3 regions of the Streptomyces sp. NPDC048441 genome follow, and region 3 is predicted to be linked to each of the others. Evidence: riboswitches for the same ligand, from Rfam matches in the RefSeq annotation. Region 3 holds a riboswitch; each other region holds the start of a gene.
What was found. A riboswitch is a leader RNA that binds a small molecule or an ion and turns the genes downstream of it on or off. The one in region 3 is predicted to bind thiamine pyrophosphate.
Positions count from the first base shown of each region.

Region 1 (7,075 bases), on a different contig from region 3:
CCGGGGACGAGCCCCGCGCCCTTGAGCTTGTCCTTCGCCTGCTTCAAGGGCAGGCCCTCGAGGCTGGGGACCTTGACGATCTCGGGGCCCCTGGAGACGGTGAGGGTCACACTGTCGTTGTTACGGATGCGCTCGCCCGACCCGGGGTCGGTGGCCATGACCGTGCCGCGCTTGTCGGTGTCGCTGTAGGCGCGCTTGACTTCCTTCACGTCGAGCCCGGCCTCGTCGAGGCGCTTCTTGGCCGCCGACTCGGTCTTCGCCAGGAGTGGCGGGACCTTGGTGAACTGGCCGGAGTTGATGTACCAGACGCCCACGCCGAGGCCCAGGGCGAGGAGGACGGCCGCGATCAGCACGAACACACCGCGGCGCGGGTTGGTGCGCCTGCGGCTCGGGCCCGCCGATGGGGCGGACGGAGGGGGCGTCGTCAGGATGCTGGTGCGGTTGAGCGGGTCCTGCCGACTCCGCTGGTCCTGCTCGCCGTCCTCGGGGAGCGAAAGCTGTACGGAGCGCACCGCGCGCGGGATCACACTCGTACGGTCGTCTCCGTTGTCATGCTCCGACGTACGCGCCTGCGGCGGCACCGCGTCGAGCTGATCGAGGGAGAGCGCGGCCCGTGCCTCCCTGACCTGACCCAGGAGAGCCACCGCGTCGTACGGGCGGACGTCGGGGGTGCGGGCGGTGGCGGACGCGACGAGTTCGTCGAGCTCGACGGCGAGCCCGGGGACGGCCGCCGACGGGGGCGGCACGTCCTCGTGGAGATGTTGGTAGAGCACCTGGGCGGGCGACTCACCGGAGTGCGGTTTGGCGCCGGTCAGCATTTCGTAGAGCACGACCCCGCACGCGTACACATCGACACGTGTGTCGGCCGTGCCGTGCTCTATCTGCTCGGGTGCGAGATAGGAGACCGTTCCGAGGATCGTGCCGGTCGTGTTCGTGACGGTGTCCACCGCGCGGACGAGACCGAAGTCGGCGACCTTGACCCTGCCGTCGTCCCCTATGAGGACGTTCTCCGGCTTCATGTCGCGGTGCACGAACCCGGCCCGGTGCGCGGCGCCGAGCGCGGCGAGGACCGGCTCCAGGATGTCGAGCGCGGCCCGCGGCTGCAGGGCCCCGCGCTCACGCAGGACGTCACGCAGGGTGCACCCGGCGACGTACTCCATCGCCAGATAGACGTACGCACCGTCGGCACCCTGGTCGAACAGCCCCACCACGTTCGGGTGCGAGAGCCGGGCGATCGACTTCGCCTCGCGGATGAAGCGGTCGACGAACGAGACGTCGGCGGCCAGCGTCGGGTGCATCACCTTGAGCGCGAGCACGCGGTCGAGGCGGGTGTCCACGGCCCGGTAGACCGTGGCCATCCCGCCGACCGCGATCCGTCCGTCCACGCGATAGCGGCCGTCGAGCACCTGGCCGACGAGCGGGTCTTGAAGGGTCGTGTCCACGCAGGGAGTCTACGAGCCACCGCTGACACCGTTGCCCGTCCGGGTGTCCTCGGAGCTCGACTGCAGCCGACCTGTAACAGGCGTGCGGCACTGTGCGGCGCTGTGCGGCACTCAGAACGCGGGCCGCTCCGGATCCAGCCGGGCCAGGCCCTCCGCGGGAGACGACGCCTCGGCGAAGTGCCGCCGGGGAATCCGCCCGGCCCGGTACGCGAGGCGCCCCGCCTCGACCCCGTGCCGCATGGCCTCGGCCATGAGGACCGGCTCCTGGGCCCGCGTCACGGCGGAGGCGAGCATCACACCCGCGCACCCCAGCTCCATCGCGAGCGCCGCGTCGGACGCCGTCCCCGCCCCCGCGTCCAGGATCACCGGCACGCGTGCGTGCTCGACGATCAGCTGGAAGTTGTGCGGGTTACGGATGCCGAGCCCAGAACCGATGGGGGAGCCGAGCGGCATGATCGCCGCACAGCCCACGTCCTCCAGCTTCCGGGCCAGGACAGGATCGTCGTTCGTGTACGGAAGCACCGTGAAGCCGTCGTCGACCAGGGTCTCGGCGGCGTCGATGAGCTCGATCGGGTCGGGGAGCAGAGTGCGCTCGTCCGCGATGACCTCCAGCTTGATCAGGTCACTGCCGAGCGCTTCGCGAGCGAGCCGGGCGGTCAGGACGGCCTCGCCCGCGGTGAAGCAGCCCGCCGTGTTCGGCAGGACCCGGATGCCGAGCCGGTCGAGGACGGAGAGCACCGAGCCCTGCACGCCGGGATCGAGGCGGCGCATCGCGACCGTCGTCAGCTCCGTTCCGGAGGCGACGAGGGACCGTTCCAGGACGTCCAGGCTCGGCGCACCGCCCGTACCCATGATCAGGCGCGAGGAAAGGGTGAGCCCGCCGATGACGAAAGGGTCGTCTGCCATGGTCGGTTCAGCCTCCTTGGACGGCGGTGAGGACTTCGACACGGTCGCCGTCGGCGAGTGCGGTGGTTGACCACCGCGCGCGCGGGACGACGGTTTCGTTGAGCGCGGCGGCGACGCCGGAGGGCGCGACGGTGAGGGTGGCGACGAGGGCTTCGAGCGTGGTGCCCGCGGCCACATCGCGCACTTCCCCGTTGACGGAGACGGCTGTACCGGCTGTATCGGCTGAGAGGGTCATGCGGGCTGCTCCATGAAGCGCTTCGTAAGAGGGGTGCGGACAAAGCGCAGGGGAGTGAACCCCCGCGCCTCGTCGGGCAGTTCACCGGTGGTCAGGGCGTGCGCCATGACGTCGCCGGTGATGGGCGTGAGAAGCACGCCATTGCGGTAGTGCCCGGTGGCCAGCTGGAGGCCGGGGAGCGCGGTCGGGCCGAGCAGGGGCGCGTTGTCCGGGGAGCCGGGGCGCAGACCCGCGCGGGTCTCGGTCAGCGGGAGTTCCGTGATGCCCGGTACGAGTTCGTGGGCGTCCCGAAGCAGCTCGTACACGCCGCCCGCGGTGACCGTCGTGTCCCAGCCGAGCTCTTCGCTGGTCGCGCCGACGACGAGCTCGCCGTTCTCGCGCGGCACCAGATAGACGTGGCTGCCGCGCACGACGGCGCGCACGGTGCGGCTCAGGAACGGCGCGTAACGCTCCGGCACCGTGAGCCGGAGCACTTGCCCCTTCACGGGGCGTACGGGCGGCAGCACGCCCTCCGGGACCCCTGCGAGGCGCCCGCTGAGGCTGCCGCCCGCGAGCACGGTCAGACCGGCCTCCAGGGCGGTGCCGTCGGCGAGTACGACTCCGGTGGCCCGGTCCCGTACGACCGAGAGGCGCTCGGCCCACACGCGGTGGAAGATCACTCCCGCCCGCTCGCAGGCCACCAGGAGCGCGGCGGCGAGCCTGCGCGGGTCGACCTGGTGGTCGCCGTCCACTCGGAGCCCGCCACGGACTCCCGGCGCGAGCATCGGCTCGAGGCGGCGGCACTCGCGCCCGCTCAGCCACTCCGACGTGAGCCCCGACTGCTGCTGAAGGGTGTGCAGTTCGCGCAGATGGGCGCGGTCGTCGGAGTCGAGTGCGACGGCGAGCGTGCCTGACGCGCGGTAGCCGAGATCGCGGCCGCTCGCCTCCGTGAGCTCGGCCGCGAACTCGGGATAGCGCTTCGCGGAGGCGAGATTCAGGCCGAGCAGCGCCTGCTCGCCGTAGTGCAGCTCGGTGACGGCGGCCAACATGCCCGCGGCGACCTGCGCCGCGCCGCCGCCGGGATCCGGGTCCACGACCGCGGTGGACAGGCCGCGCTGTGCCGCGCGCCAGGCCGTGACCAGGCCGATGATGCCGCCCCCGACGACAACGACGTCGTTCGTGCTGTTCGTCGTACGGGGTGATGTACGTGGATGCATGGGCGTCCAGCCCCTCCCTTCGCCGGCATGACCCGGATCAGGTTCGTACGGTCGGAGGCCGTCCCAGCCTCCCTCTCAGCCCGGTGCGTCCGGGCTCCCGCGAGTGTTTCGCACCGGCCACCCTAGCCCGTCGCGTCCGACGACAGTAGGGGAGCTGCCCGCGCACGGGCAGTGACGGTGTGTCAGAGATCTCCTCGTCGCACTCTGAGGCGTGCGACGCCCGCCGCCCTACAGTGATCGGGTGAGTGAGCAGCGGAGGCAGACAGAGCGGCGGATCGTCATCGTCGGCGCGGGGATGGCCGGGGTGCAGACCGCCGTGGCCCTGCGGGACCAGGGGTTCGCCGGTGCGGTCACCCTGATCGGCGCGGAGCCGCACCAGCCGTACGACAGGCCGCCGCTGTCCAAGGCAGTACTGCTCGGCAAGGCGGAGGGCTCCGCCTTCGACATCGACTTCGAGGCGCTCGGCATCGAGCTGAGCCTGGGCCACGAGGTCACCGGCGTCCGTCCAGCCGCCCACGAGCTGGACACCTCGTCGGGGCCCGTGCCCTACGACGTCCTCGTCATTGCCACCGGCGCCCAGCCGATCCTGCTGCCCGGCGCCTCCGGAGTGCCCGGTGTCCATCTGCTGCGCACCCTGGACGACGCCGAACGGCTGCGGCCTGTGCTGGCCGAGCAGCACCGCATCGTGGTCGTCGGCGCGGGCTGGATCGGCGCCGAGTTCGCGACCGCCGCACGCGAGGCGGGCTGCTCCGTCACCGTGGTCGAGGCCGCCGGGCGCCCGCTCGCGGGGGCGCTGCCCGCCGAGGTCGCGGCGCCCATGGCGGCTTGGTACGCGGACTCCGGAGCCGAGCTGCGCACCCACGCGCGCGTGGAGCGCGTCGAGCCCGGCAGTGTCCTCCTGGACGACGGCACACGGCTGCCCGCGGACGCGGTCGTCGTCGGCATCGGCGCCCGCCCCGCCACGGACTGGCTCGGGGGCTCCGGCATCACCCTGGGCGCCCACCGGGAAATCGTCGCCGACGACCACCTGCGTACGTCGGAACCCGATGTGTACGCGGTCGGCGACTGCTCCTCCTTCCCTTCGGGAAGGTATGGCGAGCGACTTCTCGTTCACCACTGGGACAACGCACTCCAGGGCCCGCGCACGGTGGCGGCGAACATCATCGGCGAGACCCCTTCGGCGTACGACCCGGTCCCGTACTTCTGGTCCGAGCAGTTCGGCCGCTTCGTGCAGTACGCGGGCCACCACGCGCCCGCCGACGAGCTGATCCGGCGCGGCGACCCCTCGGGCGCGGCCTGGACGGTGTGCTGGCTCAGGGAGGGCGTACTGGTGGCGGTCCTCGCTGTGGGCCGCCCCAGGGACCTGGCCCAGGGCCGCAAGCTGATCGAGGCGGGCATGCGCCTCTCCCCTGAGCTGGCATCGGATCCCGCGGTGCCGCTGAAGAAGGCAACGCTTCCCTAGCCCTGGGGCAGCCCCGGGGCGCACCCTGTGCCCGGCCGGTGTCAGTGGCCAGCGATACGCTTGACCCGTGACCGAGATTGACGCAAAGACTGATGCTCTCGTCCCCGAGTGGCTCCACCTCCCCGACATCGCAGAAATGCTCGACGTCGAGGTGACGCGTGTGCGCCAGCTGGTCAAGGAGGGCCAAGTGATCGCCGTGCGCCGTGGTGAGAACCGCGCGCTCGCGGTGCCGGCCGCCTTCATCGACGGCGACAAGATCGTCAAGGGCCTGACCGGCACCTTGACGCTCCTGAGGGACGACGGCTTCTCCGACGAAGAGATGCTGGAGTGGCTCTTCACTCCCGACCCGACCCTGCCCGGCACGCCCGCGCAGGCCCTGAGCGAGAATCGCGGCACGGAGGTGAAGCGCCGCGCCCAGGCGCTCGCCGTCTGACCGACACGGAAAACCGTCCGGCGTACGGACCGGCGTGTCCCCAGGGACGCGCCGGTCCGTACGCCACCGACCCCGGGGGGACCTCTCCATGGCCACCAAGCCTGCCCGCGAGCAGCTCGCGGACGCCCGTCTCTACCTGTGCGTGGACGCCCGCAAGCGCCAGGGAGACCTCCCGGAGTTCCTCGACGCCGTTCTCGCGGGCGGCGTCGACATCGTGCAGCTGCGCGACAAGGGCATGGAGGCGGCCGAGGAGCTCGACCACCTCCAGGTCTTCGCCGACGCCGCCCGGCGGCACGGCAAGCTCCTCGCGGTGAACGACCGCGCGGACGTCGCGCACGCCATCGGCGCCGACGTGCTGCACCTGGGCCAGGGCGACCTGCCCGTGCCCGCGGCCCGCGCGATCCTCGGAGATGACGTCCTCGTCGGCCGCTCCACTCATGCCGACACCGAGGCCGCCGCGGCGGCCACACAGGACGGCGTGGACTACTTCTGCACAGGACCCTGCTGGCCGACACCCACCAAGCCGGGCCGGTACGCCCCCGGGCTCGACCTGGTCCGGTACACCGCGTCGCTCGGCACGGACCGCCCGTGGTTCGCGATCGGCGGCATCGACGCGGGAAATCTGGACGAGGTGCTCGAAGCGGGCGCCCGCCGTGTCGTCGTCGTACGGGCCATCACCGAGGCCGACGATCCGGCCGCCGCGGCGGCCGACTTCGCGAAGCGGCTGCGCACGGCCTGATCGGCGATCTTCGGCCATCCTTCGTGGAGGTTGTCCGCAGGATGGACGGGGATTGGCCGGTAGCGGTGCCCCGTCGCTAACCTGCCCGTATGGCCCTAGGCACTGCTTCCACCAGAACTGATCGCGCACGGACCGTGCGCGACATGCTCGCGACCGGCAAGACGACCTACTCCTTCGAGTTCTCGGCGCCGAAGACCGCGAAGGGCGAGCGGAACCTGTGGAACGCCCTGCGCCGGGTCGAGGCGGTGGCCCCCAGCTTCGTCTCCGTGACGTACGGCGCGGGCGGCTCGACACGGGCGGGCACGGTCAAGGAAACGCAGCAGATCGTCGCCGACTCGACGCTCACGCCCGTCGCCCACCTGACCGCGGTCGACCACTCCGTGGCCGAGCTGCGCAACATCATCGGGCAGTACGCGGATGCCGGGATCAGGAACATGCTCGCGGTCCGCGGCGACCCGCCCGGTGACCCTCTCGCGGACTGGGTCAAGCACCCCAAGGGCCTTACGTACGCCGCCGAACTGGTCGAGCTGATCAAGGAGTCGGGCGACTTCTGCGTGGGCGTCGCGGCCTTCCCCGCGATGCATCCGCGCTCGCCCGACTGGGACACCGACGTCCGGCACTTCGTCGACAAGTGCCGCGCGGGCGCCGACTACGCGATCACA
Region 1 is NZ_JBICXM010000005.1:156,791-163,865, forward strand. It holds gene pknB (Stk1 family PASTA domain-containing Ser/Thr kinase) at 1-1,442, opposite strand, end outside; gene ACGFSB_RS14400 (thiazole synthase) at 1,554-2,348, opposite strand; gene thiS (sulfur carrier protein ThiS) at 2,356-2,583, opposite strand; gene thiO (glycine oxidase ThiO) at 2,580-3,779, opposite strand; TPP riboswitch at 3,777-3,890, opposite strand; gene ACGFSB_RS14415 (NAD(P)/FAD-dependent oxidoreductase) at 4,021-5,241, shown strand; gene ACGFSB_RS14420 (Rv2175c family DNA-binding protein) at 5,309-5,674, shown strand; gene thiE (thiamine phosphate synthase) at 5,763-6,413, shown strand; gene metF (methylenetetrahydrofolate reductase [NAD(P)H]) at 6,503-7,075, shown strand, end outside.
Region 1: it holds a riboswitch for thiamine pyrophosphate, as region 3 does, so the genes downstream of both, thiO (glycine oxidase ThiO) here and ACGFSB_RS31010 (thiamine ABC transporter substrate binding subunit) in region 3, are expected to answer to the same signal.

Region 2 (7,075 bases), on a different contig from region 3:
ACCCAATTCGGGAGAAAACCTCGGTGAACTGGGGTTCAGCACTGATTCACCACCCCTGGTGCACCACACAGCGCGAGCCGCATTCCTATGATGGGCGGACGACACCGCGGGCCGCTGCGACCAAGCAGTCCGATCTCGGTGCAGATGCGGCGCAATGGTGGTGGAGGGGTCGATGACTCAGGGGGCCGGTCAGGGACCCGATGTGCGGACGGCGACGTTGCGCGACTTCCGCGTACCGGCGTACGTCCATGAGACCGGTCCGGTGCAGGGAGGTTCGGTGAGCATGGTGGGTCCGGACGGCTCGAGAGACAGCCTCGGGGTGCCGGGAATGCCGGAAGCACCGGGAATGCCGGAAGCACCGGAAGCACCGGAAGCAGGCGACGGCTACACCCCGACCCAGCGCGACCTGCCCGTCATCAACCGCGGCGACACCGTGCGAGTGGAGGTGCAGGCCATGCCCGAGCCTCCCCAGGCGCCGGCCGCCGAGGAACACGGCCCGCTGTACGTCGTGGGCGATGTGCACGGCTATCTGGACGAGCTGCTCGCGGCGCTCCAGGAGCAGGGCCTCATCGACGCGGACGGCGACTGGTCCGCGGACAACGCGCGCCTCTGGTTCCTCGGCGACTTCACCGACCGCGGCCCCGACGGCATCGGCGTCATCGACCTCGTGATGCGCCTGTCCGCGCAGGCGGCCGCCGCCGGCGGCTACTGCAAGGCCCTCATGGGCAACCACGAACTGCTCCTGCTCGGCGCGAAGCGGTTCGGCGACACCCCGGTCAACTCCGGCGCGGGCACCGCCACTTTCCAGGCCGCCTGGCTCCTGAACGGCGGTCAGAAGACCGACATGGAGCGCCTGGAGGACCACCATCTCCAGTGGATGGCCCGCCTCGACGCGATCGAGTCGGAGGACGGGCATCTCCTGATGCACTCCGACACAACCGCCTATCTGGATTACGGCGACTCGATCGAGGCCGTGAACGACACGGTCCGCGAGACCCTCACGCGCAACGACGCGGACGAATGCTGGGACCTCTTCCGGAAGTTCACCAAGCGCTTCGCCTTCCGTGACGAGTCAGGCCCCGCTGCCGTACGCGAACTCCTCGACATGTACGGCGGCCACCGCATCGTCCATGGTCACAGCCCTATCCCGTATCTGCTCGGCGATGTCGGCTCCGAGGACGACTCGGACGGTGGCGGCCCCGTCATCGAGGGACCGCACATCTACGCAGGCGGCCTCGCCATCGCCATGGACGGCGGAGTGACCATGGCCGGAAAGCTGCTGGTCTGCCAACTTCCCCTGGATAGCTGAGCGTTCTCCGGGCAGGCACACGAGTACAGGATCACGCTGGCCAGGGGGCCTATTTCTGGAAACCCCCTGTCACCGCGTGCCGTCACGGCTCTACCATCGGCTTATCCGTAGCAGGCTCCCCTCCGTTTCTGCCCGACGGCTCGCACCCATGCGAGCCCCAAGCCCTACGGAGCATCGGGGGATGCACATGAACAGCGCTCCACACCTGCTGAATGAGGACCGCCCCGAATTCGAGCGGATCCTCGATGAGGCGCTGCGCACCGCACCAGATCGTCCTGATCTCGCCGCAGTGGGCGAGCGGCTCAATCCCGAGCAGCTGCGCACCATGGCACTGAACGCCACTGCGCTGATCACGGCCGCCGCCACGACCGAGTACGCGACCTACGTGAAGATCCGCGAGGAACTGCGCGAAAGCGGATCTGCCGCATCATCGATCCAGGAGAGGGGCAGCGAAGGGCCGGCGGAAACCGGCTCGGGCGGCCTCGGTCTCGCCACCACGATGGGGGAGGTCACCGCCCAGACGTCAGGGGCGGGGGCGATAGCGGTAGTCGCCGTGCTCGCACCCGTGCTCGCGGGGGCGGCCGCCGCGATCTTCCTGCTCGTCGGCTACATCCTGAAAATGCTCAACCCCGAGCCCGCCTTCGCGGACACCCTGATCACCGCGGGATGGCTGTTCGGCGCGCTCACCGCAGGGGGCATCCTGGTCGCCGCGATCGGTCTGCTCCTGGCCGCCCTGCGCAACGGCTCCACCTCGCTCCAGGCCGGTGCGTACGGCGAATGGAACGAGGAGGTGGTCCGCGCCAGGGAAGCCTGGGGCGAGGCACTCATGGAGCGCGGCGTCCTGCCGTTCCTGCGGGAAGCACTCGCGGATCCGGGGGCGGCACACGTGGCCCGTACGCCATCGACGGACCCGAGCCGCATACCCCAACTCGGCTATCACAGGCCGGGGTTCAGCAGCCCGGACGGCGGCCCGTCAAGGCCGCGCCCGAGCTACTCGAGCCCGGACTTCTCAAGCCCGGACTTCGGCGGCCCTGACCACAAGCCGGAGTAGTGCGCGACGCTGCCTCGGGCGGGCGCGAAGCCCGCCCGAAGCGCGGTGCGTACCGACCGATGCCCGGTCGGCGGCGGTGCGTGACGCCGCTCAGTCGGCGATCGGCAGATACACGCGGTTTCCTGCTGCCGCGAACTCCTTGGACTTCTGGTCCATGCCCGCCTTGATCTCGTCCTGCGTGCCGCCGTGCTCACGCCGGATGTCGTGCGAGATCTTCATCGAGCAGAACTTCGGCCCGCACATCGAGCAGAAATGCGCCGTCTTCGCGGGCTCCGCCGGCAGCGTCTCGTCGTGGAACTCCCGTGCCGTGACCGGGTCGAGGGCCAGGTTGAACTGGTCCTCCCAGCGGAACTCGAAGCGTGCGTCCGAGAGCGCGTCGTCCCAGTCCTGCGCGCCCGGGTGCCCCTTGGCGAGGTCCGCCGCGTGGGCCGCGATCTTGTACGTGATGACGCCGGTCTTCACGTCGTCCCGGTTGGGCAGGCCCAGGTGCTCCTTGGGCGTGACGTAGCAGAGCATCGCCGTGCCCCACCAGCCGATCATCGCGGCGCCGATGCCGGAGGTGATGTGGTCGTACGCGGGCGCGATGTCCGTGGTCAGCGGGCCGAGCGTGTAGAACGGCGCCTCCTCGCAGATCTCCTGCTGAAGGTCGATGTTCTCCTTGATCTTGTGCATCGGGACGTGCCCGGGGCCCTCGATCATGGTCTGTACGTGATGACGCTTGGCGATCGTGTTGAGTTCCCCGAGGGTGCGCAACTCGGCGAACTGCGCCTCGTCGTTGGCGTCCGCGATCGAACCGGGGCGCAGGCCGTCGCCGAGCGAGTACGTCACGTCGTACGACGCGAGGATCTCGCAGAGCTCCTCGAAGTTCTCGTAGAGGAAGCTCTCCTTGTGGTGCGCGAGACACCAGGCCGCCATGATCGAGCCGCCGCGCGAGACGATGCCGGTCTTGCGGTTGGCGGTCAGCGGGACGTACGGAAGGCGCACGCCCGCGTGCACCGTCATGTAGTCCACGCCCTGTTCGGCCTGCTCGATGACCGTGTCCTTGTAGATCTCCCAGGTCAGCGCCTCGGCCTGGCCGTCGACCTTCTCCAGGGCCTGGTAGAGCGGCACGGTGCCGATGGGGACGGGGGAGTTGCGCAGGACCCACTCGCGGGTGGTGTGGATGTTGCGCCCGGTGGAGAGGTCCATGACCGTGTCGGCGCCCCACTTGGTCGCCCAGGTCATCTTGTCCACCTCCTCCTCGATGGAGGAGGTGACCGCGGAGTTGCCGATGTTGGCGTTGACCTTCACCAGGAACTTCTTGCCGATGATCATCGGCTCGATCTCCGGGTGGTTCACGTTGGCGGGGATCACCGCGCGGCCCGCGGCGACCTCCGCGCGCACGACCTCGGGGTCGAGGTTCTCGCGGATCCCGATGAACTCCATCTCGGGCGTGATCTCACCGCGGCGGGCATACGCGAGCTGCGTCACCGCCTGGCCCTCGCGGCCCCTGCGCGGCTGGCGCGGGCGGCCGGGGAAGACCGCGTCGAGGTTCTTCAGGCCGCCGCGCGGTGAGGTGTGCTTGATGCCGTCGTCCTCGGGGCGGGGCGGACGGCCCGTGTACTCCTCGGTGTCACCGCGGGCGATGATCCAGTTCTCCCGGAGGGGCGCGAGGCCCCGGCGGACGTCGGTGTCGATGGACTCGTCGGTGTACGGCCCCGAAGTGTCGTACAGGGTCACGGCCTTGCCGTTGGTGAGGTGCACCTGGCGGACCGGCACCCGCAGGTCGGGGCGTGAGCCCTCGACATACGCCTTGTGCCAGCCGATGGACTTCCCGGCCTCCGCGGCGACGGTCTCGTCGTTCCCGCCGTTCTCGTCGCTGCTGGAGGCAGGCGTGCGTGTGTCCGATGTGGTCATGAGACCTACTCCCTACGCCGGCATTACCCGGTAACAGGTTCGGCGGTCGACGCAGCGAATCCCGTACGGCTCGTGCACTTTTTGTGCCGCTTCGTACGGAGGTCAGCGCCCTCTCAGCCCGGTGCTCCGAGCTCCCGCGATTGCAAAGGTGCCCCCACGCTAGCGTCCTGTCGGGCGCGCTGAACAGAGGGCCCCCTCCGTTCTTGCGATGATCGGGCAGTGACCACCACACAACCGCCGTCCCAGCCGCCCGCCCAGAACCCGCCGCCGGACCCGCACGGCCACTCCCACAACCACGGCCCGGCCGCGCCCGTCTCCAAGCATCTGCGCAAGGTCATCGCCGCCGTGCTGATCCCTTTCGCCGTGGCGGTCGTCGTAGGACTCGCGGTGCTCTGGCCCGGCGGCGCGCCCGCCCATGAGCGCACCGGAGTCGGCTTCGACCGGCAGACCCAGTCGGCCACGGTGACGAAGCTGCAGGAGCTCCCCTGCTCGGACGTGAACGCCTCACAGACCCCGCCCAACGGCGACACCTCCACCGCTGAGGGCCAGTCCGCGCAGTCCCGGGCGAAGGGCACCTGCAAGAAGGCCACGATCGAGGTGACGAGCGGCAAGGAGAAGGGCCGCACCTTCACCGAGATCGTCCAGCCGGACTCACCGCGGCAGTTGAGGCAGGGCCAGCAGGTGGTGGTCGCCTATGAGCCCAAGGCTCCCGACGCGCTGCAGTACTCGGTCACCGATGTGAACCGGAAGTTCCCCATGGCGCTGCTCGCCGGGATCTTCGCCCTCGCCGTCGTCGTGGTGGGCCGGCTGCGCGGCATCATGGCTCTGGTCGCACTGGCGTTGAGCTTCCTCGTCCTCACCTTCTTCATCCTTCCCGCGATCCTCCAGGGATCGAATCCGCTGGTCGTGGCGGTGATCGGGGCCAGCGCGATCATGCTGATCGCGCTCTATCTCTGCCACGGACTCACCGCGCGCACATCAGTGGCTGTCCTCGGCACGCTGATCTCTCTGCTCCTGATCGGGCTGCTCGGCTCGATCTTCATCGGCTGGGCCTCCCTCACCGGCAACACGGACGACAACACGGGCCTGATCCACGGCCTGTACCCGTCCATCGACATGAGCGGTCTGCTCCTCGCCGGCGTCATCATCGGCTCGCTCGGCGTGCTCGACGATGTGACCGTGACGCAGACCTCGGCGGTCTGGGAACTGCACCAGGCCGACCCCACCATGGGCTGGCGCGGCCTGTACCGCGCCGCCATCCGCATCGGCCGCGATCACATCGCCTCGGTCGTCAACACCCTCGTCCTGGCCTACGCGGGCGCCGCGCTGCCCCTGCTGCTGCTCTTCTCGATCGCCCAGAGCAGCGTGGGCACGGTGGCCAACAGCGAGCTGGTGGCCGAGGAGATCGTCCGCACCCTGGTCGGCTCGATCGGCCTGGTCGCCTCGGTCCCGGTGACGACCGCACTCGCGGCCCTCGTGGTCTCGGCCGACCGCGGGACCCCCACGGGCCGCGCGACCCGCGTGACAGCCACCCCAGGTGCTCCAGGTACTCCAAGCGCTCCCGCACCCGCACCCGCACCCGCCAAGCAGTCCCGCGGCGGCGGCGGGGGACGCCGCCGCAAGCACTGAGCCGCCGATGCCACGAAATGCACCAATATGCCAACCGGCTCCGTCCGTTGATCCGCAGGTCAGCCCGCGCTCTGCTCCTCGGCGAGGATCCGGTCCAGCGCCTCGTCCAGGTGCGTCTCGAAGTCGGCCAGTGCACGCTCCTGGCCCAGCGGCACCAGCTTGTCCGTACGGTCCAGGAAGGCGAGCAGCGGCGGGATGCCCACCCGGAACAGCGCCTGGTCCGCGCCGACCTGAAGCCTGATGAGGACCTCCTCGAGCAGCTCGGGATCGGTGGGCGCGATGCGCACGTCCCCGTCCCCGCACGCCCTGCCCACCCCGTCGATCAGCAGCTCGCGCCCGAAAGTCCAGGTCACGGGGGCGTCTCCGGGGAGGTGGAAGGTCAACCGGATGGCGTAGGGATCGCCGGTCTCATAGCTCAGTTCCACCGGGATACGGAACGACAGCTCCTCGGACACTAGGAAGTTCATCATGACCTCAGCCTGAACCGACTCGCGCATCGCCCGCCTACCCCGTCGCTAAACCTCGACTGGCCAGGAACCAACTCCCTGACACTCATGGCATCTTGCTTAACGTACACATCAGATCACAAGGAGTGAGTTTTCAGATGCTGATAGAGAAGGCAAGTGTCCCTAGTAGCTTTCCGATCTCACCTTGCAACCGCTCGGCTGCGGGCAGAAGCCGCTCAGCTTGGTAGGAGGGAACAGAAATGGCCATCGTGGCCGCTGTGTTACCCGCAGTGATCGGAATAGCGGCGCAGACCGTTCCCAACGCGTACTCCTGCCGCTCCACCACGGGCCGCATCCGCCCCATCCCGTTCAGGCGGCGCATGAGGCTCCGGTCGTCACGGACCGAGTACCGAGTGATCGATTGCACGGGATAGCGGTCGAGGTGGTCCTGCCGCTGTTCGTCGTCGAGTTGGGCGAGCAGACACTGCCCGATCGCATGAGCGTGGCCGGTCTCGCGGAAGTCGGCCCACTCCTCCACCGCCGGATTCCCCGGCGTGTCCGCGACAGCCACGACCTCGATCTCGCCCTCGCGGTAGACGGCGAAGTACACCGGTACGCCGATGGCGTCGCGCCAGTGCTCCAGGGCCTCGCCGATCATGCCGCGACGATTCTGCTGTGCCCCGCTGGCGCTCATTCGCTCGGCCGCCTCGCCGAGCACGAACACGCCCTTCTCCCGGCGCAGAT
Region 2 is NZ_JBICXM010000003.1:211,466-218,540, forward strand. It holds gene ACGFSB_RS08900 (metallophosphoesterase) at 158-1,309, shown strand; gene ACGFSB_RS08905 (hypothetical protein) at 1,491-2,360, shown strand; gene thiC (phosphomethylpyrimidine synthase ThiC) at 2,451-4,256, opposite strand; TPP riboswitch at 4,249-4,404, opposite strand; gene ACGFSB_RS08915 (YibE/F family protein) at 4,476-5,885, shown strand; gene ACGFSB_RS08920 (SsgA family sporulation/cell division regulator) at 5,945-6,382, opposite strand; gene ACGFSB_RS08925 (IclR family transcriptional regulator) at 6,486-7,075, opposite strand, start outside.
Region 2: it holds a riboswitch for thiamine pyrophosphate, as region 3 does, so the genes downstream of both, thiC (phosphomethylpyrimidine synthase ThiC) here and ACGFSB_RS31010 (thiamine ABC transporter substrate binding subunit) in region 3, are expected to answer to the same signal.

Region 3 (7,075 bases):
CGCCGAACCCAGAACCCGGCGTTCCGCGGCTCGGCCCAGGTCCACACCGCCGTATCGGCACGCGCGGCGGAGAACGTCTTCGCGGCGAGCTCCGCGGTTTCCGCGAGCCACGCGTCGAGGGCGGCGGGATCGTCGCCCTCAGGGCCGCGGATGCCCGGGATCTCCTCCTCCGGAATGTCCTCCGTGGCCCGGCCTGCGACCAGTTGCTCGGCCCAGCGAACGGCACCGCCGGTATGGCGGGCGAGGTGGCCCAGCGTCCACTCCGGGCAGGTCGGCACCGTGGCCGAGAGATCGGCTCCGGCCAGGGTGGCCCGCAGCAGGCCCAGTTGATCCACCACTTCGGCGCAGTAGCGGTCGTACTCCAGTGACGTCATGGAGCGCACCCTAGATCGGCAACGGCTCCCCGAGCACCATGGTTTTCGCCCCACCCGGCCTCACCCCAGAACCACAACATCCCCCACGTCGAACCCGACCCCCACGGCCTCCCCCACCCCAGGCGCATCCCGCAACGCACAGGCCGCCTCGAGCCGCGGCCCCACCCCAGGCTCCAGGTGGACGGCGACATGCGTCCCTCGGAACGTCCGCGCCGTCACCACGCACGGCAGCCCCTCATCCGCAGGCACGAGCCGCACGCCGGCGGGCCGCACCAGCATCCGGCACCGCCCGTCCCGCGCACCCTCCGGCACCGGGATCTTGCCCCAGACGGTGTCCGCCACCTCACCGGCCACCGTCGCGTCGACGACGTTGTCGAAGCCGAGGAACCGCGCCACGAACTCGTCCGCCGGATGCCGCCAGACCTCAAGTGGCGTACCGGACTGGGCGATCCGCCCGTCCCGCATCACCACGACCCGGTCCGCGAGCGCGAAGGCCTCGCCCTGGTCATGCGTCACCGCAAGGACCGTCGTACCCAACTCACCGAAGAGTTCCCGGAGTTCGACGACAAGGCGCTCCCGCAGCGACCGGTCGAGCTGCCCGAGCGGCTCATCGAGCATGAGCAGCCGAGGCCGCGGCGCGAGCGCCCGCGCAAGAGCCACCCGCTGCTGCTCACCGCCCGAGAGCGAGGCGACGGCCCTCCGCTGCGCACCCGGCAGCCCTACCAGTTCGAGCAACTCGGCCACCCGGTCGGCCTGTTCGCCCCGCGAAGCGCCATGCATACGCAGCCCGAAGGCGACATTGCCCGCCACATCGCGCTGCGGGAACAGCTGATGGTCCTGGAACATCAGCCCGACCCCACGCTTGTGCGCGGGCACGCCACGCTGGTCCCTCCCGTCCAACAACACCTGCCCGCCATCGAGCTCCTGCAACCCGGCGACCGCCCGCAGCAGCGTCGACTTGCCGCTGCCGCTCGGCCCGAGCACGCACACGATCTCGTGCTCGTCGACCGCGAGCCCGACACGGTCGAGCACGGCCCGCGCCCCGAAACGTACTGTCGCCTTCTCCAGCGCCAGCAAGGCCATCAGAACTCCCCGGTCGTGCGGTCGGTACGGAGCCGTTCGAGCAGCAGCAGCGACACCGCACACACCACCATCAAGATCGTCGAAAGGGCCATCGCCTGACCGTAGTTGAGCTCACCGGCCCGCCCGAGCAGCCGAGCCACGGCCACCGGAAGGGTCGGGCTGTCCGGCCGCGCGATGAACACGGTCGCGCCGAACTCCCCCAGGGACACCGCGAAGGCGAACCCGGCGGCGATGAGCAGCGCCCGCCGCACCATCGGCAGATCGACCTCCCGCCACGCCCGCAGCGGCGAGGCCCCGAGGACGGCCGCGGCCTCGCGCAGGCGTCCGTCCACCGCGCGCAGGACGGGAAGCATGGTGCGTACGACAAAGGGCACGCCCACAAGCGCCTGCGCGAGCGGCACCAGAATCCACGTGGCCCGCAGGTCCAGCGGAGGCTTGTCCAGCGTGATCAAGAACCCGAAGCCGACCGTCACCGCGGACACCCCGAGCGGCAGCATCAACAGCGCGTCGAAACCGCGCACGAGCCGCCCGGCCTTCCGCGTGAGCGCCGCCGCGGCGAGCCCGCCGATCACCAGGGCGATGGCGGTGGCGGCGAGCGCGTACTGAAGTGAATTCCAGACCGCGTCGATCGGCGGGACGAGGAAGGCGCCCCCGTCGGCCGAGGTCAGCTCCTTGTAGTACGTGAAGCCATAGCCGCCGGGAGCGCTCAGCGAGCGCTCGATCAGCACTCCGAGCGGCAGCAGGATCAGCACGGCGATGGTGACCATGACCCCGGCGAGCAACGTCCACTGCCCCGCGCCGCGCGGCCGTCGCGGGACCGTCGAGGCGTCGACCAGCTTCAGCACGCCCTCCCGCCTGCGCACGGTCCACGCGTGCACGGCGAGGATCATGCCGACCGCTGCGAACTGCACGATGGTCAGGACGGCGGCCGTCGACAGGTCGAGGAGCTGGGCGGTCTGCCGGTAGATCTCGACTTCGAGGGTCGAGTACGCGGGTCCGCCGAGGATCTGCACGACACCGAACGAGGTGAACGTGAACAAGAAGACCATCAGAGCCGCCGCGGCGACCGCGGGGCCGAGCGCGGGCAGCGTCACGGTCCGCCAGGCCGTCCACCGCGAGGCGCCGAGCACCCGCGCGGCTTCCTCTTGGCGCGGGTCGAGCTGCGACCAGAGTCCGCCGACGGTCCGTACGACGACGGCGTAGTTGAAGAAGACATGTGCGAGCAGAATCGCCCACACAGTCGTGTCGAGCCGCACGCCCCACATCTCATCCAGCAGTCCACCCCGCCCGAGCAGCGCGAGGAACGCGGTCCCGACGACGACGGTCGGCAGCACGAACGGCACAGTGACGATCGCCCGGAGCACTTCCTTGCCCCTGAACTCGAAGCGCGCGAAGACGTACGCGCCGGGGAGCGCGACAAGCAGCGTGAGCGCGGTCGACGCGAGCGCCTGCCAGGTGGTGAACCACAGCACGTGCCGTACGTCGGACTGCCCGACGACATCCGCGATCCGCCCGAACTGCCAGTCCCCGCCCACCTTCAGGCCGCGCGCGACGATGGCGGCGACGGGATAGGCGAAGAAGACGGCGAAGAACGCGACGGGCACGGCCATCAGACCGAGCCGCGCCGCGCTCCCACGCGAGAGCCCCTTACGGGACTGGCCGCCCTTACGGGACTGGCCCTTAGGGGACTTGCCCGTCGGGGACTCGCCCGTCGGGGACTTGCCCGTCGGGGACTTGCTTACTTCAGTACGAGCGAGGTCCACGACTTGACCCACTGCTCGCGGTTGTCGGCGATCTTCTTCGGAGCCATGGTCTCCGGATCGTCGATCTTCACGCCGTGCTTGACGAACAGCTCGGGCAGCTCGGCGGACTCCCGCACCGGGTTCACGAACATGTTCAGCGGCATATCGTTCTGGAAGTTGTCACTGATCAGGAAGTCGAGAAGCGCCTTGCCGCCCTTCTCGTTCTTGGCGTTGCTGAGCAGGCCCGCGTACTCGACCTGCCGGAAGCAGGTACCGGTCGCGACGCCGGTCGGCGCCTCCTTGGGCTGCGGCTTCGCGTAGAGCACCTCGACCGGCGGGGACGAGGCGTACGAGACGACGAGCGGCCGATCCCCCTTGGCCTTCTTCCCCCCGGCAGACCCGGAGAACTCCTCGTTGTAGGCCTGCTCCCAGCCGTCGACGACCTTGACGCCGTTGGCCTTGAGCTTCTTCCAGTAGCCCTGCCAACCGTCGTCGCCGTACTCGGCGGCGCTGCCGAGCAGGAAGCCGAGACCGGGCGAGGAGGTCGCGACGTTCTCGGTCACCAACAAGTTCTTATATGCGGGCTTGGCCAGATCCCCGAAGGACTTCGGCGGCGCCAGCTTCTTGTCGGCGAAGTACTTCTTGTCGTAGTTGACGCAGATGTCGCCGCTGTCGACGGGCGTGACCCGATGCTTGTCCTGGTCGACGCGGAACTGCGAGACGATCTGGTCCGAGCCCTTGGCCTCGTACGACTGGAAGAGACCGTTGTCGAGCGCGCGCGAGAGCAAGGTGTTGTCCACCCCGAAGAACACATCCCCCTGCGGGTTGTCCTTCGACAGAATCGCCTTGTTCACAGCGGCGCCCGCGTCCCCGTCCTTGAGGACGTTGACCTTGTAGCCGGAGCTCTTCTCGAACGCCTTCAGTACGTCCTTGGAAACGTTGAAAGAGTCATGACTGACAAGCGTGACGCTCTTGGAGTCAGCCTTGTCGCCACCGCCCGACGAGCTGCCGCACGCGGAGAGCGCGACGAGCCCGAGGCCGACCGCGACCGCGGTCACGGTGATCTTCTTGGTGCTGCGGGTGGTGCTCACTGAGTTCAACTGAGTTCATTCCTCCTGGAGTGACCAGGAAGAGACGCGGCCCTGCCCACAGCCTTGAAGGGGCTGCGGGCAGGGCGCAACAGCTTGAGTGATGTCCGAACTTCCTACCCGGAATGACCCGGGCAAGGTTCAGAGGGTCTGCGGCCAACCTGTCCTTGGTGCCGCACTCTCAGCGCTGTGGCGCTCCCCTGTCGGAATATGAAGATGTGTTCCGGCTATGAAGTTGTGTTCCGGCCAGCCTAACGCTCGGACGCGGCGAGCTGGCCGCACGCCCCGTCGATCTCCTGACCACGGGTGTCACGAACCGTGACAGGCACCCCGTGGGCGGCGATGGCGTCCACGAAGGCCTTCTCGTCCTCCGGCCGCGACGCCGTCCACTTCGAGCCCGGCGTCGGGTTCAGCGGGATCAGGTTCACATGCACGGGCTTGTTCTTGAGCAGCCGCCCGAGACGGTCACCGCGCCACGCGTGGTCGTTGATATCCCGGATCAGCGCGTACTCGATGGAGAGGCGGCGCCCCGACTTGGCGGCGTACTCCCATCCTGCGTCAAGGACCTCACGCACGTTCCACCGCGTATTGACGGGTACGAGGGTGTCGCGAAGCTCGTCGTCGGGCGCATGCAGGGAGATGGCGAGGCGGCACTTGAAGCCCTCGTCGGCGAACCGGTGGATGGCGGGCACAAGCCCGACGGTCGACACGGTGATCCCACGCTGCGAAAGACCGACCCCATCGGGCTCGGGGTCGGTGAGCCGACGGATCGAGCCGACCACGCGGTTGTAGTTGGCGAGCGGCTCGCCCATGCCCATGAACACGATGTTGGAGAGCCGAGCGGGCCCACCCGGGATCTCTCCGTCCCTGAGCGCCCGCATCCCGTCCACGATCTGGTGCACGATCTCGGCGGTCGACAGATTCCGGTCGAGCCCGGCCTGTCCCGTCGCACAGAACGGACAGTTCATCCCACACCCGGCCTGCGACGAGATGCACATCGTCACGCGGTCCGGATAGCGCATGAGCACGGACTCGACGAGCGTCCCGTCGAAGAGCCGCCACAGCGTCTTGCGCGTGGTGTCGTCGTCACAGCTGATGTGCCGCACCACGGACATCAGCTCGGGAAGCAGCGCCTCCTGCAACTTCCCGCGCGAGCCGGCAGGGATATCGGTCCACTGCTCCGGATCGTGCGCGAACCGCGCGAAGTAGTGCTGCGAGAGCTGCTTGGCACGAAACGGTTTCTCGCCGACGGCGGCAACGGCTTCCTTGCGCTCGGCGGGCGTGAGGTCGGCGAGATGCCGCGGCGGCTTCTTGGCTCCGCGGGGCGCGACGAAGGTGAGTTCTCCGGGTACAGGCATGGTCCGTCCAGTGTCGCAGACATACAGCAAGGGGCCCGCCGCCCTGTGGACAACGAACCCCTCGCGTACAGATACGCAGGTCAGCCGTCAGCCAGACCCCACGAAGATGACAAGCAGCAGCCACACCACCGGTGCGGTCGGCAGCAGCGAGTCGAGGCGGTCCATGATGCCGCCGTGGCCGGGGAGCAGCGTGCCCATGTCCTTGATGCCGAGGTCACGCTTGATCATGGACTCGCCGAGGTCACCGAGCGTCGCGCTCGCGGCGACCGCGAGGCCGATGAGCAGCCCCTGCCACCACGTGCCGTCGTCGATCAGGAACTCCATGCACAGCGCACCCCCCGCCATCGCGAACGTCACGGCACCGACCAGGCCCTCGCGGGTCTTGCCGGGGCTGATGCGCGGGGCGAGCTTGTGCTTGCCGAAGCGCCAGCCGATCGCGTACGCCCCGGTGTCGCTGACCACGGTCAGGAGCAGGAACGTGAGCACCCGCATCGCGCCGTCGTCCGCGGTGAGCATCATCGCCACGAACGTCGCGAGGAACGGGACGTAGAACGCCGCGAAGACGCCCGCCGTGACGTCCTTCAGATAGCCGTCGGGCGGCTCGGTCATCCGCCAGACGAGCACCGCGAGCGCGGTGAGCGCCATGGCGACCCAGGCGCCCTCGGGCCCGCGGACGTATCCGGCGACGACCATCGCGGCGCCGCCCACCGCGAGCGGGACCAGCGGCGCCTTGATGCCCTTGCGCTCCTCGAGCCGCGAGGTGAGCTCCCAGAGGCCGACCACGACGGCGACCGCTATGACGCCGATGAAGAGGGCCTTCACGATGAAGAGCGACGCGACGATCACCGCGCCGAGCCCCACGCCGACTCCTATGGCCGCCCCGAGATCACGGCCCGCGCTCTTCTTCTGCGGCGCCTGTGGCGCCTTGGGGGCGGGCTGTGATGCGCTGGGCATGGGCTCCTGGGGTACGTCAGGCAGGTCAGGCACGTCGGGCACGATGGGCATGGGCTGCGTCTCTGCTGGATACAGGGAGTCATGCGCATCGTACGCGGGACCTGCCGGGGCAGCCCCTTGAGCGGGACCCTGGTCGGGCGGCCCCCAGTACCCGGCTCTGGGAGGCGCCCCCCAGGAAGAGTCGTTCACGGATCGGATTCCTCAGTCCTCAGACCTCGAGCCCTCAGACCTCGAGCAGCTCGGCTTCCTTGTGCTTGAGCAGCTCGTCCACCTGGGCGACGTACTTCGCCGTGGTGTCGTCGAGCTCCTTCTCCGCGCGACGGCCCTCGTCCTCGCCGATGTCGCCGTCCTTGATCGCCTTGTCGATCGCTTCCTTGGCCTTGCGGCGGATGGAGCGGATCGAGATCTTGGAGTCCTCGGTCTTGGTCTTGGCGACCTTGATGTACTCCTTGCGGCGGTCCTGCGTCAGCTCGGGG
Region 3 is NZ_JBICXM010000015.1:110,777-117,851, forward strand. It holds gene ACGFSB_RS30995 (maleylpyruvate isomerase family mycothiol-dependent enzyme) at 1-374, opposite strand, end outside; gene ACGFSB_RS31000 (ABC transporter ATP-binding protein) at 435-1,457, opposite strand; gene ACGFSB_RS31005 (ABC transporter permease) at 1,457-3,067, opposite strand; gene ACGFSB_RS31010 (thiamine ABC transporter substrate binding subunit) at 3,196-4,299, opposite strand; TPP riboswitch at 4,383-4,499, opposite strand; gene rlmN (23S rRNA (adenine(2503)-C(2))-methyltransferase RlmN) at 4,539-5,645, opposite strand; gene ACGFSB_RS31020 (phosphatidate cytidylyltransferase) at 5,733-6,788, opposite strand; gene frr (ribosome recycling factor) at 6,823-7,075, opposite strand, start outside.